Regions from separate parts of the Paraburkholderia sp. DD10 genome, predicted to be linked through region 2. Evidence: riboswitches for the same ligand, from Rfam matches in the RefSeq annotation. Region 2 holds a riboswitch; each other region holds the start of a gene.
The links. A riboswitch is a leader RNA that binds a small molecule or an ion and turns the genes downstream of it on or off. The one in region 2 is predicted to bind cobalamin.
Positions count from the first base shown of each region.

Region 1 (4,178 bases), on a different replicon from region 2:
GCTGCCGCCGCGTCTGCCGTGCACCACCACGTAGGGCACGCCGCGGCTGTCGTCCGCGAGCAGCGCCTTCGATTCGGCCGCGCCGACGAAGCCCACCGGAAAACCGAGAATCAGCGCGGGCTTCGGCGCGCCGGCATCGAGCATGTCGAGCAAATGAAAGAGCGCGGTCGGCGCATTGCCGATCACGACGACGCTGCCCGCGAGTCGCGGACGCCACAATTCGAGCGCGGCGGCCGAGCGCGTGTTGCCGAGTTCGCGAGCGAGCGCCGGTACGTCGTCGTGGGTGAGCGTGCAGATCACTTCGTTGTTCGCGGGCAGCCGCGCGCGCGTGATGCCTTGCGCGACCATGCCGGCATCGCAGAGAATCGGCGCGCCTTGCGCGAGCGCCGTGCGGCCCGCGGTGCCCGCGCCTGCGGAAAATTGCAGGGCGTCGACGATATCCACCATGCCGCACGCGTGAATCACGCGCACCGCGAGTTTTTCCAGGTCCGCGGGGATGCGCGATAAATCGGCTTCCGCGCGGATCGTCGCGAAGGATTGGCGATAGATCTCCTGACCGTCGCGAATGTAATCAAGCATCTATGGGCTCCGGGCCAGGTGGTCGAGCAGGTCGGCGGCCTGGTCGATCGTCAGTTGGCGCGCGACGCACTGGCCGAAATCCGAGTGGCCGTCGTCGCGTCGATAAAGGTCGTAAGTGCCGGGCGACACAGCCAGCAGTGTGTACGGCGCACGATGCGCGGCGGCGCACGAGCGCGGGCAGCCGCTCAGATGGACCTCGACGTTCTCGGGCAAGCGCGCGGCGAGCCGCAGTGCGTCGGCCTTGGTGTCGGCGAGGCTTTTCGCGCAGCCTGGCGAGCCCGCGCAGGCGATCAGACGCGTGATGGCTTGCGTGGCATCGCAGGCGAGGCCCAGCGTGTTCAGTGCGGTCAGCACGGCTGGCACGGCGTGCGCCGCGATGTCGGTCAGCAGCACGCTTTGCCACGGCGTGACGTGCAGCGTGCCGTTGCCTTGCTGTCGTGCGAGCGCGGCGAGGGCATGCAGGGTGGCGGCGTCGAGGCGGCCTAGCGGCGGCTGGCCGCCTACGTGCCAGGTCTCCGTCGTGCGTTGGGCGTGCGCGCCGAGCCGACGCGCGGCATCGGCCGGTGTCGCGCGATGCCAGGACGCGAGCGACGCGTCGCGTGACAGCGGGAAATCGACATACGTTTGCGCGCGCTGCAATACGGCGTCGACGGAACGCGCGGCGAGCAGGTGACGCATGCGCGTGGCGTCGGCGGCGGCGAGGTCGAGAAACGAGTGCAGCAGCGCGCGGACAAGCGCAGGGACTTGCGATGACGACACGGCGGCTAATGCGCCTGCGTCGTCCACGCGACGAGCTTGTGTCGAGTCATCGCAACCGGCAGCCGGGTTTTGCGGTAACGCCACCGCTGGCGGGCAACCGGCAAGACCGAACACGAACCGCACACCGTCACGAACTTGCGACGCCGCGAGCCACACGTCATGCGGATGATCGAGCCTTGCCAGGCGCTCGCCGCCATCCACCAGCAGCGCGAATTTCGGCGACAACGCCGCGAAGCGCGCTTCGCCTTGCAGCAGCGCCAGCAGTTCGGCGCACAGCGGCCTGGTGTCGAACAGCGCGAACGGATCGCGCCCGGCGGCGGGGCTGATCATCACGTTGCGCACGTCGTCGGCGGCCGCCGCGCGGAGCGAGTTGGAAGCCGGCGCGGCGCGCTTCGCCATCGCATCCGAACCAGCCGCCGCGTCTGGCGCCGCTCCATCGGGCCCAAGCCCCGCCGCCACCAACGCCGCGCTCAACGCCGCTGCCTCGCGGCCACGCACGCCGCGCACCTGCAAGTTCGCGCGATTGGTCAACTCGATCACGCCGGCCGCATGCCGCGCGCTCGCCTCGGCAATCGCCGCGGCCTGCGCGGCGCTCAGCTCGCCGCCAGGCAGCTTGATCCGGCAGATGCCGCCGTCGCACGCGGCGACGATGCGCAGCAGCCCCGGACACGCCGAGGGCCGTGGCGCTGGGGCCGCGTCGGGCAAAACGGTGGAGGGCGAAGCTTGATTCAAGACGGACACCGGGTTTAGCGTCGCGCGAAAGCCCGAGCAAGCCGTGAGGCGGGCATTGCTGCGGCATCGGTACACCCCGCCCGATGCAGGCTGGCACGAACAGTCTCGCCGGCAGGTCTCCTGGCTGGCAGGTCATGGTCCGCCGCTGCCTTCCCGGTGAAACCAGTGGCGCGGAGCGCAAACGGACTCGCTGCATACAGTTGCGGGGGCAGCCACAGTGGCACTGTGTTCCCTCTTCGGCCCCGAAGGGCACCGGCGGCTGTATTATGCCTTTTTTCGGACAGCACAACGAGGCTGGACGCTTTGACCGGCGTGGCACAGCGCATGATTTGAAGACACAGAATGAGGATGGATGCATGCCTGCGTGGCTGACGGTGGTGGGCATGGGCGATGACGGCTTCGCCGGTTTGGGACGGCCCGCGCGGCGTGCGTTGCTGGAGGCGTCGGTGATTTACGGCGGCGAGCGTCATCTGGCGATGCTGCCCGCGCGCCTCGCCGCGCGCCGCGCGGCATGGCCGCGGCCGTTCGATCTCGCGCCGTTGCTGGCCGAGCGCGGCGCTTCCGTATGCGTGCTGGCGAGCGGCGATCCGATGCTGTTCGGCGTCGGCGCGACGCTCGCGCGGCAGTTGCCGGCCGGCGAGTTGCGGGTGCTGCCCGCGCCGTCGTCGCTGTCGCTGGCGGCGGCGCGGCTCGGCTGGCCGTTGCAGGAGGTCGCGACCGTTTCGCTGGTGGGCCGGCCGCTGCCCACGCTGAACGCGCATTTGCACGACGGCGCGCGCGTCTTCGTGTTGAGCGCCGATGGGCGCACGCCCGCGGCGTTGGCCGAACTGCTCAACGCGCGCGGCTTCGGCGCGACCCGCATGATCGTGCTGGAACATCTGGGCGGCGAGCTGGAACGTCGCATCGACGGCCGCGCCGATCAGTGGTCCGCTCCCGATGTCGCCGCGTTGAACCTGATCGCGCTCGAATGCCGAGCGACCGAAGGCGCGCCGCGTCTGCCGCTGACCTGCGGCCTACCCGACGACGCTTTCCGCCACGACGGCCAGTTGACCAAGCGCGACGTGCGCGCGATCACACTGGCGCGCCTCGCGCCGACGCCCGGCGAATTGCTGTGGGACGTGGGCGCGGGCAGCGGCTCGATCGGCATCGAATGGATGCGCGCGCATCCGACCTGCCGCGCGATCGCGATTGAAGGGCACGCGGAGCGGCAGCGTTTCATCGAGCACAATCGCGACGCGCTGGGCGTGCCGGGTCTGCAACTCGTGGCCGGGCGCGCACCCGAAGCGCTGCAAGGGCTGCCGGCGCCGGACGCCGTGTTCATCGGCGGCGGCGCGACGGCGGCGGGCGTGCTGGACACGTGCTGGGCGCGTCTGCGCGACGGCGGCCGGCTGGTCGCCAACGCGGTCACCTTGCAAGGCGAGGCGGCGCTCGCGGCCTGGCGCGAGCAACATGGCGGCACGCTCACACGCATCGCGCTGGCCGACGCGCAACCGCTCGGCGGCTTCGATACGTGGCGCCAGGCGTTGCCGATCACGTTGCTGGACGTGACGAAGGCCGCGCGTGAAACCGATACGGCCGCCATCGCGACGTCATCCGAATCACGGCGACAACCGTAATGCGCGAAGAAACGCCCGAACAACCCGCGCCGCTGCGTAGCGGCTATACGACCGGCAGTTGCGCCACCGCGACGTCGCTCGCGGCGGCGCGTCTGCTGCTCGCGGGCGTCGTCAGCGAGGTTGCGGAAATCGTCTTGCCGAAAGGCCAGCATGTGCCGATGCCGCTGGTGTACTGCCGCTTCATCGCTGACGGCGCGGGCGGCGCGGAAGCCGGCACCGTGAAAGATGCCGGCGACGATCCCGACGTGACGCACGGCGCGATCGTGTTCGCCCGCGTGCGGCTGCTGACCGAACCGGGTGTGATTTTTCGCGCGGGGCCCGGCGTCGGCACGGTGACGCGCGCGGGACTGACGCTGCCGGTCGGCGAGCCCGCGATCAACCCGGTGCCGCGCAAGATGATGACCGACCATCTCACCGACCTCGCTGCGGAGCACGACTACGCAGGCGGCTTCGAGGTGACGATCGGCGTCGAAGGCGGCGAGGCGCTTGCGC
Region 1 is NZ_CP185392.1:1,788,487-1,792,664, reverse strand. It holds gene ACOCG7_RS08155 (precorrin-8X methylmutase) at 1-579, opposite strand, end outside; gene cobG (precorrin-3B synthase) at 580-2,079, opposite strand; cobalamin riboswitch at 2,163-2,342, opposite strand; gene cbiE (precorrin-6y C5,15-methyltransferase (decarboxylating) subunit CbiE) at 2,427-3,686, shown strand; gene ACOCG7_RS08140 (cobalt-precorrin-5B (C(1))-methyltransferase) at 3,686-4,178, shown strand, end outside.
Region 1: another riboswitch for cobalamin. It lies ahead of cobG (precorrin-3B synthase); the one in region 2 lies ahead of ACOCG7_RS16055 (TonB-dependent receptor domain-containing protein).

Region 2 (4,178 bases):
CCAGAACAGCATGCCGCGCAAGCGATTGTCGGGCGCGAGGTTCAGCAGCAACGTGATGAGTGCGCCCCAGCCCGCCGCGATCACCGCGCCGGTCAGCAGCAAACGCGGCGACGTATCCTGCGGCTCGCCGCGCCACAGCTCGCGGCGCGCGAGGCCGAGCACCAGCAGGATCGACACGAACGCGCCGGCGAATGCGCTGGCGTCGACGATCCACCACGCGCCACCCGCGATCATCGCGACGAGAGCGAACGTCGCCGCGCCGCCTGACACGCCTAACACGTAGGGTTCGGCCAGCGGATTGCGCAACAGCACTTGCAGTAGCGCGCCGGCCAACGCGAGCAACGCGCCGCATGCGAAGCCCGCCAACGCGCGCGGCAAACGCAGCGTGCGAACGATCTCGGCGGTCAGATCGGCGGACCCGCCATGCGCCGAGGACGAGGGCATCAGCGCCGCCAACACGCGGCCGGGCGGAAGCGCCACGCTGCCCAGTGCGAGCGACGCCATCAACACGACGAGCGCGACCACCGCGAGCGCAAGCCAGATCGCGGCGGCACGCTTCGCATTCATGACGCGCATCGTGCTCGTGGTTGGGGTGGTCGAACTCGAACCGCGGTTCATCGGCGCGTGCTCATGCAGGAACGTTCGTCACTGCTGCTGCCAGCCAACCGTGACATACGCACCGCGCCAGGGCGAGTTATACGAGTAGGCCGTTTCATAGTCCTTGTTCAACAGGTTGTGGATTTGCGCGGCCACGTACCACGCTTTCGTGATGTTGTAGCGCGCCGACAGATTCACCACACCGTAGCCGCCCAGCTTGCCGCTGCTATCTTCGCGCGCGCCGCTCACGATCCACTCGCCGCCCACGCGCCAGCAGGCGATGCTGCGATTCACCGCGAGCGATCCGAAACGCCGCGCGCGCCGCAGAAGGTCGGCATCTTTGTCGAGGTCGACGGGATTTTGCAGCGTCAACGACGCGCGCACGTCCGTCTTGCCGACATGGCCGCTCCACGATCCTTCGAGTCCCTGCACCTTCGCATGCCCGACGTTCTCGGCCAGATAGATGCCGGGCGTCACCTGCTGATAATCGATCAGATTCGAATAGCGCGTCTGGAACGCGCTCAGGCGCATCACGCCGAGCGCGTTCGACGCGTACTGCAACGCGGCCTCGATCGAATGACTGCGCTCCGGCTCGATCGACGCGTTGCCGCTGTACGGATAGTACAGATCGTCGAAGCTCGGCGCGCGAAACGAATCCGAATAGCTTGCAGTCGCCTTCCAATGGCCGGTGATGTCGAAACCGTAGCCGAGATAGTAACTGTTCGCTCCGCCGAAATCGGAATACTGGTCGCGCCGCACATTGGCCTGAATCTGGTTGCGCCCAAAGCGCCCCGTATAGCCGACGAAACCCGAATCCACATGACGATCCGGCGCCGCGAACGTATCCGAGTCGAGGCTTTGATCGAGATGCTCATAGCCCACCTGCAACTTCTGCTGCGCGGCGAACGTGAAATCGTTCTGCCACGTGTACTGGCGATTGTCGGTATCGAAGCGGCCGTTATAGATGCCGTTGGTTTTCGACACGCTGCGGTCGTCGCCTTCGGAGACGATGAAGTGGGTGGTCCACCAATCGGTCAGCTTGCCGTTCGCGAACACCGACATCTGACGCACCTTGCTATACAGATTGTTTGAATCGGTCGGCACGCCATACGCGTTGTCGTAACTGTTGTTGCCGTTCGACTGGAAATACGTGACGCCCGCGTTCCATTGGTCGTTGAACCTGTGACGCAGCGAAGCCGAAATGCTTTCGTTCAGATAGCCGTTTGCGTTCGGATTGGCTTGCGGCGCCTCGCGCGGATTCAGCGACGAGAAGCCGTCGCCCTTCGAACGGGCGAGCGACAGGTTGAAGGTGGTGGCGCCGTCCTTATCCAATGCGCCGTTCACGCCGGCCTGCTGCGTCTGCGTGTGATAGCTGCCGTAGCCCACCGAAAAGTTGAAACGCGGAGGATGGTCGCCACCGTCTTTCGTGAACACCTGCACCACGCCGCCGATCGCGCCCGAACCGTATAGCGCGGACCCGTTGCCGTTCACCACTTCCACGTGATCGATCTGGTCGAGCGGGATCTGCGCGAGTTGCGATGTACCGAGGGTCACCGAGTCGACCCGCACGCCGTCGATCAGCACCAGCGATTGCGTCGACGACGCGCCACGCAAAAACAGACTCGTGGTCGAACCAGGGCCACCTGTACGCGAGATTTGCGCGCCGGGGGCGAGTTGCAGCAGGCCGGGCAAGTCGGTCGCGGTGCTGTCGGCGATGTCCTGCTGATCGAACAGCGCCGTCGGCGGAATCGCGTCGGCGAGCGCTTGCGGGCCACGCCCCGCCGTGACGACCACCGGCGACAACACGATGGGCGATGAACCTGCAGCCGCGGCAGCCGCGGACGAGGTGGAAGAAGACGCATCGGAAGAGGTGGAAACAGCAGCGGCCTGAGCGTGCACGACGAGCGGCACGCCCGCAAAAACGAGCCACGCCGCGCGAGCGATGGGGGACAGCATGGGATGACATTCCTGTGGGTAACGTGCGCGGCCCGCTTCCCCGCAGGCCGATGCGTAACGAGGCGCCCGCGCTTTTCAACGTTTTCGCGGACGTTCCTCTCCCTCTGGCCGGTATCCGGGCTGGCGACACATCGATCCCGCCTTCCCACGCGTGACGCGCAGTGGCACACTCGCACGTTCAGCTTCGAACACGCGATCAGGACCGACCTGCATGATGAATGCGGTCGCTTACCGTTGCGGGGGCAGCGCAGGTTCGCGCGTTCTGGCGAACGACGCGCCCTGCTTCCCGTTTAACTGCGCGCACTATGAAAGCGCGCGCGGGCACCAGAGTGCGGCCAGTTTAGGAGCGGCCCCCGAGCCCGTCAAGAATCGTTGATCGTTGCGCGATCTGTTCGGTTAAGTGCGGGTTATTGTCCGATGCGCGAGTACTTTTTCATCATATGGTCGATCAATGCCTGCATAAAGCGAGGTTGTTACGTCTCGAAACGAGACAAATGTCGGAACCCGCGATATTCCGCGCTAAAATGCGATGTCTTTAGAGGACGCAGCACATGCTCACCGAACTCGAAACACTTTCACAGAACATCGGCAAGCTGATCGCGATCAGCCAGCGCCACAACGAAGCGCGCCTCGCGCTCGAAGAGCAGCTCGCCCAATCACGCGCCGAAGTCGAAGCCACGCGCACGGAACTTGCAATGCTTCGCGAGGAACGCGATGCGCTGCAAGCGGAACGCGACGCACTGTCGGCCAAGATCGACGACGCCCAGGTGCGGCTGAATGCGATTCTCGAGAAACTGCCGCGGGCACGCGCGCACAATGAGCCGGACAACCAGCTCGATCTGCTCGAGCCCGCTCAGCATCAAGCCGAAACCGGGAGCGACGTGACCCGCCACGGAGAAAACGCATGACCACGAAGCAGATCGAAGTGTCGATTCTCGGCGTGCCCTATCGTCTCGCCTGCTCGGCTGAAACAGAAGGCGCACTGCTTGAAGCGGTCGCGCGTGTCGACGCCGAAATGTCGAAGATCCGCAATAACAGCAACGTGCGCGGCACGGATCGCATTGCCGTCATGGCTGCGTTGTCGCTGGCATCGGAACTGCTTAAGCTGCAAAGCAGCGTGCGGCACGGAGAAGCATTTCCCGCTGAGGAAATCCGGCGTACAATGCATCAAATGAACGAGCAACTGGGTACTGTGATCGAGCAGTACAGCATGCAATAACTATCTAGTGGCCGGTCGCGAGATTGGCTGCGGATTCAAGCGAAGTGCATGAGCGGTAGTCAATAAGACTCGGCAAACGTTTGAATTCCATCGTTTTAGTTTCATCGGTTTAGCTTCCCTGCCTGGTTCGCCAAGGTCATATATTCCTTGAACCAATGCCATGTGCACGGTTGCGGAAATTTGTAGCACGGGTGTGCGCGTCACTCTGTCTGATGTACCCGAAGTGTTGCTAACTGCGACCAATTCTGAACCCCCGGTTCAGGATGCCGGCCTAGCGGCTAAGGCGGGGACCTTATTTGGAACGGCATCGGACTTCGGTTCGGTGCCGTTTTTCTTTGGGCCTCGATTTTCTTCCGCATCTTCAAACCCTTAACGTTCCAATTCGATTCATGCGCTACTGGCTAAT
Region 2 is NZ_CP185393.1:150,569-154,746, reverse strand. It holds gene ACOCG7_RS16060 (FecCD family ABC transporter permease) at 1-618, opposite strand, end outside; gene ACOCG7_RS16055 (TonB-dependent receptor domain-containing protein) at 646-2,553, opposite strand; cobalamin riboswitch at 2,642-2,897, opposite strand; gene ACOCG7_RS16050 (ATPase) at 3,105-3,461, shown strand; gene ACOCG7_RS16045 (cell division protein ZapA) at 3,458-3,772, shown strand; RNA gene ssrS (6S RNA) at 3,885-4,066, shown strand; gene ACOCG7_RS16035 (EVE domain-containing protein) at 4,162-4,178, shown strand, end outside.

Region 3 (4,178 bases), on a different replicon from region 2:
CCGCGTGCGCTCGGTTGCGCGCTGCTCGGCGTGGTGTGCTTTTATCTTGGGTTGTATCTGCACCCTTCGCGGCTACACCTCGTGCAATCGCTGTTGCTCTCCGCTTTCGGCCCGTTGATGGTCGCGCTGGTCGGCCGCGCGATCGTGCCGACGCGACCCGCCGCCAGTTTCCGGCTTGCGATTCATGCGGTGACGCTGCGCGCGTCGCGCGTGCTGCATGCGCCGGATGCGGCACGACTCTCGGTGTTGAACGAAGCCGCGCTCGCGCTCGAAGAGCAACTGGCGTTGCTGAACCCACCCGACGCCGACACGATTCGCGAGCGCATCGTCGAAGTGGAAGTCGCGGCGGGACAGCATGCGTTGGTGTCGGCGTCTGCGTATGGCCGCGGGCAAGCGAATGCGGACGTGCTGCGTCAAGCGATCGAACGGCTCGAGGAGATCGCGCACTGTCGAGAGCGGCGGCGCTTTGAGCCTGCGTCCGGCGACGCTCCGGCTTCAGCCGTGCAACGATTCGCGGACCTGCGCGCCAGGCTCTGCTGGTTGCCCGCCACCCGCGCCACGACAGCCGCGTTTCTCGCGATGCTGATCGGCCACTCGCTGTCTCCCGAGCGCTGGTTCTGGGCGGTCATCACGACGTTCGTGGTATTTCTCGGCACACGCTCACGCGCGGACACGATTTATCGCGGTGCGCAGCGACTGGCGGGAACGCTGGCCGGCGCGCTCGCCAGCGTGTTGCTCGTCGCGCCGCTGCACGATTCGCCGATGCTGCTCGTGGCCGCCATGGTGCTCTGCGTGTTCGGCTGGGCTTATTACATCCTGAGCGCGTATGTGCCGGGCGTGTTCTTCATTACCGTGCTCGTCGGACTGGTGTATGGCGAGTTGGGCTTCGCAATGGGGCCGTTGGTCGAATTGCGGATCGAGGAAGTGCTGGTGGGTTGTCTCGTGTCGTTCGCGGTGGCGGTCCTGATGATGCCGCTCGCGGCGAGCCGTCATGTGGAGATGAGGCTTGCGGCTGTGCTGGGTGCGTTGCGCGAGGTGGTGCGGCTGGGCGGGTCCGCTGCGCTGGCGGCGGATGCGGCTGTCGCCATGCGCAAGCTCGACCGCGGTTGGCATGAGTTGCGAATCGCGCTGAAGCCGCTGCAAATGCAGCGCGTGGTGGCGTGGAATTCTGGTGTCGAGTTGGCCACCGGATCGCTGCTGTGCTGTTTGCACTGGGCGCGGGTGTTGAGTGATTCTGCTCGGCGCGGGGTGTCGGGTGAAGTGGCGCTCAATGCCGCGAATGTGCGGGCGGCGCATGTGGAATCGATCGTGGCGCGGCTTGATTCGTTGATCGCGCGTTATAGCGGTGCGGCTACTGGTTCTGTGGATGGCGGGTTGGATGAGCGCGTGTCGGTATTGCCGGTTTTCGATTTGGAGGCGGCGGCTCAGGCGCCAGTGCTTGCGCAACTCGATGGCGCCGTTGCGCAATTGTTTGAGCGGCTGACCCAGCCGGTCGGGGAAAGGCGCGGGGTGTTCGATTGGGTGTTACGGGTTGGAGCGCGTAGGGCGTACGCTGTGGCGTCGAACAGCCCTCGAAGCCCTGGCGACTAGTTCAGCGAAGCTGCGAGGACGGCGGTAACCAGTTGGCCCATGCGGGCAATAAAAAGCCCGCACGAGGCGGGCTACAGGCATACGTCAACCGGGCCCGGTAGACGGAGCCCACACTCTTCACCAACAGAAAACGATCAAACGGACTTCACCGCCGCCCGCCCCGCGCCTACCCGCGTCAATCCGCTGTGCTCCACCAGCGCGCCGAACAGCAGTCCGATCGTCGTCCACATGATCACCTGCATGCCGATCGCCGCGACGCGGAACTTCCACAGCAGCACGGCCGGGAAAGCCGCCGGCACTTCGTTGATCGTCGGCATCGACAATTGCACGGCAGCGATGATCGCGACGAACACCACGCCGCCCACGATCGAGCCATTCCACGCGCCCAGTTTCATCACCGCGCGACGCCGCACCTTCAGCGAAAACACCATCGCGGTCAGCGAGATCGCGATCATCAGGAAGAACAAGCCGGTGCGCGTTCCGATCGTGTCGGGGTCGCCCACCGCCGGCGGATTCGCGGGGTACTTGATGTTCGGGACGATCACCAGCGCGATGAACGCGCCGAGCGCAAGCCATGCCGACAACGCACGCGCGCTCAATGCGCCCACCCGTCCATAGGCGTAGGCGAATACGAGCGCGAACAATCCGCCGAACGCCGCGCCATACGTGACCACGCCGGTCAACAGCCCCAGGCCCGCCTGCGTATCGCGGCTAACGAGGTCTTCGTGTTCATGCGCCTCGCCGCCCTCGGCCGCCGCCGCGGCCTTTTCCTCGAAGGATATCGCCTGATCGACCTGCGGCTCGCCCGCGAGCCGGGCGAAGCCGAACGTGAGCAGTCCCGCGGCGATGCCTGCGAGCATCCCGCGCAATAACAACTTACCAACCATGTCGAACTCCGTTAGTGGCAGGGAAAGCCGAGCAGATGGCGACCGTCGTGCACGAACTCATGCACGTACATGCCGGGCACCAGCGACGTGGCGCCCTGTTCCGCCCCAACGAAGTAAAGCGCGAGCAACAGCAGCAAGCCGCCGAACACGACCCAAGGCAACAACTCGCGCAGCGGAATCGGCGTGGGTTGAGCAGCGGGCGGGTTGGCGGGATCGAAAACAGCTTCGGTCATGATGGACATCTCCTGGGGGTAGCGCGCCCCGATAGTCGATTGCAAAGGAAGGCTGCGAAGCTCAGGTCTGGCTTTCGGCTCGTGATGCCGATTACAGTGGCGCGACCGCGCCGGGCTCTCACCGGCTTCCGCACTTCGCAGTGCCGCTATTCTACGCGCTAAACTCCGGCACTCGGTAGCGCAACGCGTCCATGCGGGCGTTCTGCCTTGGCGTACCTCTATGGAAGTCATCGAATGGACACAAGGCTGTTACTGGTCAGCCACGCATCGACCCCCGCCATGCGCGCGGGCCGCTTTCCCGCCGACGATCCGCTCGACGCTCGCGGCCTCGCCGAAGCCCAGGCCGCACGCCAGCGCCTGGCGATTGCCGACGCCGCCGCGGTCTTCGTCAGCCCCGCAGTTTGCGCGCGCGATACGGCGCTGGCGTTGGGCCTCGCCGCAACGGTCCACACAGCGTTGGGGGAGATCGACTACGGCGATTGGCAGGGACGCCGCCTCGCCGATCTCGCGAATGAAGCGCCGCAGCACCTCGCTGCCTGGCTGCGCGATCCCGACTTCGCGGCGCACGGCGGCGAGTCGTTCAGTCAACTCGTGAAGCGCCTGGGAGAATGGCTCGATGCGCTGGACGGCGCGATCAGCGAAGGAACGACCGGTACAACAAGCGCCCCGCGTCAAAACCCGCGCAACGTGGTCGCCATTACGCACGCGCCGGTGATTCGCGCGGCGCTCGTTCACGCACTCGGAGCATCGCCCGCCGTATTTCCACGCATCGAAATCGCCCCGCTGTCGGCGGTCGAATTACGGCGTTCATCGCGCGGCTGGACATGGTGGCTCGCGTCGCACTGACAACACCAGCGCGACGCCCGCCGTCGGATTTGAAATCCACGCATATCGGCCCGCTTGCCGCTCATTGACCCGACACCACCAGGCGCAGCCTCGCTGAACCCGCCGGCGCCAGCGTGATTTCGGTCCGCTTACCCGGCGCGCCCGAATAAAAGTGCTGACGTCCCGGCGAATTCTGATCGTGGGTCGCTTCGGGCAGACACGACGCGATATCCGCCGCGACGGCCTGCAGCGCGTCCGCGCTCGACCCGGCGTCATGATGCGGCGTCCACGTGCATTGGTAGCTGCCCCCGCTCGCCGAGCATTGCGCATCGTCGCCGTAAGGTTGCGCGACGCCCTTGCCGTCGTCGGGCGTCAACGAGGCCAAGCCGCCTGGCGCAGCCGCCACGATGCGTTTGAGCGATGCGCACGGACTGGGCGCATCGTCGGCACTCGCGCTGCCGGGCAGCACGGCGCCTAGCGACGCGGCGGCAAACGTGGCGGCGAGGAAGCGGGCGGGGTTCATGTCGGCGCGATCCCTGAAAGCGGTCGACAGGCTGACAGCACTGTCCGTACCCGTGGCGCTCGGACCGAGGCACGCGAGGGTTGGGCACGCATCTTGCGCGCCCGCCGTACCGGCCCACCA
Region 3 is NZ_CP185392.1:3,140,147-3,144,324, forward strand. It holds gene ACOCG7_RS14280 (FUSC family protein) at 1-1,590, shown strand, start outside; gene ACOCG7_RS14285 (CbtA family protein) at 1,725-2,477, opposite strand; gene ACOCG7_RS14290 (CbtB domain-containing protein) at 2,489-2,710, opposite strand; cobalamin riboswitch at 2,751-2,893, opposite strand; gene ACOCG7_RS14295 (histidine phosphatase family protein) at 2,945-3,556, shown strand; gene ACOCG7_RS14300 (hypothetical protein) at 3,618-4,058, opposite strand.
Region 3: another riboswitch for cobalamin. It lies ahead of ACOCG7_RS14290 (CbtB domain-containing protein); the one in region 2 lies ahead of ACOCG7_RS16055 (TonB-dependent receptor domain-containing protein).

Region 4 (4,178 bases), on a different replicon from region 2:
GCAACGCCCCGACGATATCGCTCAAGCGCCGCATGCCCATGTAGATCACCAGCGTCATGCGCGTGGCGACGAGCGCGGCCCAATCGGGCTCGCCGCTGCCGGCGCTATGTCCGGTGACGAACACCACGCCTTGCGCATGATCGCGATGCGTGACCGGAATGCCGATCGCCGCGGGCGCCGCGATGCCCGCCGTGATGCCGTTGATCACTTCGGCGTCGATGCCCGCTGCTTGCAGCGCCTGCAATTCCTCGCCGCCGCGCCCGAACACGAACGGATCGCCGCCTTTCAAACGCGCGACGCTGCGCCCGGCCCGCAGATGCGCGAGCATCTGCACGATGATCCCGGCCTGCGGCGTGGACGGATGTCCGCCGCGCTTGCCGACGTAAATCACCAGCGCGTCGGCGCGCGCGAACTGCAATACGTCGGGATTCACCAGATCGTCGACCAGCACCACGTCGGCTTGCGCGAGCGCGCGGGTCGCCTTGAGCGTCATCAGTTCGACGTCGCCGGGGCCCGCGCCGATCAGCCACGCGCGGCTCATCGCGGCATGCATGGCGCGCGCCATGTCGTGACGGACGGGAAGGGCCGAAGCGCCAGGAGGGCGTGCGAGCCGGCGGAAAGGGAAGAACTCATGCGGTGCTACGGATATCAGGCATGACGTAATGCGCCGCTTCACCAAGATACATGCAAGCGGGGACCACGCCGTGCTTCAGCGCCATCACATCCGTCCCTCGCGGATTCCGGCGGCCGGCAGCGTGACGTTCGCTGCCTCCGCGTCTGGCCGGTATCCGGGCTGGCGGCCTCATGCGCTTTGCCTTCCCGTCCGCATTCGTCGGACAGTGGCATCGAAAACGCATGCGCGGCGCTATAAAACCCATCGAGCGCCGCAGGTCGCTTACCGTTGCGGGGACAGCACAGGTTGAGCGCGGCAAGCGCGGCCTGTTTCCCGTTTAACTGCACACGCGAATGCATGTGCGGGCACCAAACGCGCGCTTACGATAGCACATGACGCCCCATCCGATAAGCGCCTCCGTCCTCGCGTTTTCTTGACTGCGCCGGGTCGCGGGCCTACACTCGCACGCACTTTGGTGCTCGTGTGCGCGCTCCTGCGCATGCAGTTAAACGGGAAACAGGGCACCCGCCTTCAAGGACCGGGTCAACCTGTGCTGCCCCCGCAACGGTAAGCGAAATGCGGTACGTCACGTACCGCGGAGCCGGCTTCGATGTCCACGCGCAAGGCCGCGTCGGCATACAACCACTGGGCGAGAAATCACTCGCACGGGAAGGGGAAGCGGCGCTTTCGCCAGCCCGGATACCGGCCAGAGCACGCAGGACGAACGCCGCGGGGATGCGGCATGCGTTCATGACCTCACCCCGCTTGCTGTCTTTCCCTGTTGCAGCAACGCCGTCGATCGAATGGACCTCACGATGCAAACTCAAATGCGCAAGATCCCCGTCACCATCGTCACGGGCTTTCTCGGCAGCGGCAAGACCACGCTGCTTCGGCACATTCTTCGGCATGCGGGCGGCAAGCGCATTGCGGTGATCGTCAACGAGTTCGGCGAGCTCGGCATCGACGGGGAAATCCTCAAGGGCTGCGGAATCGGTTGCGACGAAAACGGCGTCGAAACCGAAGGGCAACTGTATGAACTGGCGAACGGTTGCCTGTGCTGCACCGTGCAGGAAGAATTTTTTCCGGTGATGGAAAAACTCGTCGAGCGCCGCGAGCAGATCGATCACGTGCTGATCGAAACGTCGGGCCTCGCCTTGCCCAAGCCGCTGGTGCAGGCGTTCAACTGGCCGCAGATCAAGAACAGCTTCACGGTGGATGCGGTGGTGACCGTGGTGGACGGCCCCGCCGCCGCGAGCGGCCAGTTCGCCGACAACCCGGCCGCCGTGGATGCGCAACGCAAGGCCGATCCGAATCTCGATCACGAATCGCCGCTGCACGAACTGTTCGAGGATCAGTTGTCCGCGGCCGATCTGGTGATTCTGAACAAAACCGATTTGCTCGACGACGCGCGGCAAAGCGCCGTGGAAGCCCTCATTCGTGAAGAGATTCCACCGCAAGTGAAGATCGTGCGCGCGCAGATGGGCCAACTCGATCTGCACACGTTGCTGGGTCTCGAGGCGGCTTCGGAAGAAACCATCCACTTGCGCCACGATCACCACGGTTCCGCCGACGACGCCGATCACCACCACGACGAATTCGATTCGGTGGTGGTGCAGGCGAGCGCGCCATCGCGCGAAGCGCTGATCGCCGCTTTGCAAGGGCTGGTCGAAACGAACACGATTTACCGCGTCAAGGGTTTCGCGGCTTTGCCGGGCGCGCCGATGCGTCTGGTGATCCAGGGCGTGGGCCGGCGTTTCGATAGTTATTTCGATCGGCGCTGGCAGGCGCATGAAACCGATGCGGGACTGCAAAGCCGCTTCGTGCTGATCGGCGAGGACCTGGATCAGCACGCGCTGCAACGCGCATTCGACGCGGCGCTCGGTGTGGCGTCGAGCGCCGAAGCGCAACAGGCGTAAGCGCTCATGCATCTGCTGCGCACCACGCCGGGTGGTTTTGTCGACGACACGCAAGGCGTGATCCGCATCGATCAGCGGCCCGCCGATATCGTGGTGCTCAGTTCCGCCGACACCACGCTGTCGCTGCTCGCCAGCGTGTTTCCTCGTCTCGGAGACGGCTTCCCGAGCGTGAGGCTCGCGAACGTCACGTATCTGCGGCAGCCGGCCTCGGTCGATTTTTATGTCGAGGACGTGTTGCAGCATGCGCGCGTCGTGGTGGTCGATCATCTTGGCGGCGAAGCCTATTGGCCCTACGGCATCGAGCAGGTGGTCGCGCTCGCCGAGCGCAAGCAGCAGACGCTCGCGATGTTCTCCGGCGATCTCCAGGAAGACCCGAACCTGCTTGCGCGCAGCACCGCGAGCGCCGATCTGTGCCATCAGCTATGGCGTTATCTGCGTGAAGGCGGCCCGCAAAACGCCGAGGCGTTTTTGCGCTGCATCGCGTATCGCGGCTTCGGTTGGGGACGCGAGCCCGCGCCGCCGCGCGCGTTGCCGGCCGCGACGCTCTACCACCCCGAGCGCGACACGCCGACGATCGCCGACTGGCAGGCGCGCTGGCGGCAAGACGCGCCGGTGGCCGCGATTCTGTTCTACAAGGCGCATCTGCAAGCGGCCAATACGGCGGTGTTCGATGCGCTGATCGACGCGCTCGATGCGCAAGGTCTGAATCCGTTGCCGATCGCGATTACGTCGCTGAAAGACGCGATGAGCCGCGAAGTCGTGCAGTCGCTCTGTGCGCAACATAACGTCGCGCTGGTGCTGAATACGACCGCGTTCGCCGCGTCCGCGATCGACGACCCCGAGCCGCTCGCGCTCGCCGGCGACGCGCCGGTGTTGCAGGTGATCCTGAGCGGCGGCAACCGCGACGACTGGCTCAAGGACAATCAAGGTCTGAATTCGCGCGACATCGCCATGCATGTCGCGCTGCCGGAAGTGGACGGCCGCATCATCACGCGCGCGATCAGCTTCAAGGGGCTCGCGTATCGCTGTCCGCACACGGAAGTCGACGTGGTGCGGTATCAACCGGACCTCGAACGCGTGAGTTTTCTGGCGGAACTGAGCCGCCGCTGGTGCCGTCTGCGCACGCTCGATAACGCGGACAAGAAGCTCGCGCTGATCCTCGCCAACTATCCGATGAGCGAGGGGCGCATCGGCAATGGCGTGGGACTCGATACGCCGGCCTCGGTGGTCGGCATTCTGTCGATGCTGCGCGATGAAGGCTACCGTCTCGCGGACTTGCCCGCGCACGGCGATGCGCTGTTGAAGAAGCTCACCGAAGGCGTGACCAACGATCCGGTCGTGCGTGATTTGCGGCCGGCATTGCAAAGCCTCGCGCTCGACGATTACCGCGTGTACTTCGACGCATTGCCCGCCGAGGCACGCAATGCGTTGAACGCGCGCTGGGGTCCGCCCGAGCAGGACCCCACGTTGCGGCGCGGCCGTTTCATGATCGCCGGCTGGCGCTGCGGGCATGTGTTCGTCGGCATTCAGCCGTCGCGCTCGCGCGAGCAGGGCGATTACGCGAGCTATCACGACGCCGAACTCGTGCCGCCGCATGCGTATCTGGCGTTCTACTTCTGGCTGCGTCACCAGTTCGGCATCGACGCGGT
Region 4 is NZ_CP185392.1:1,344,332-1,348,509, forward strand. It holds gene cobA (uroporphyrinogen-III C-methyltransferase) at 1-541, opposite strand, end outside; cobalamin riboswitch at 762-1,001, opposite strand; cobalamin riboswitch at 1,070-1,339, shown strand; gene cobW (cobalamin biosynthesis protein CobW) at 1,429-2,529, shown strand; gene cobN (cobaltochelatase subunit CobN) at 2,536-4,178, shown strand, end outside.
Region 4: another riboswitch for cobalamin. It lies ahead of cobW (cobalamin biosynthesis protein CobW); the one in region 2 lies ahead of ACOCG7_RS16055 (TonB-dependent receptor domain-containing protein).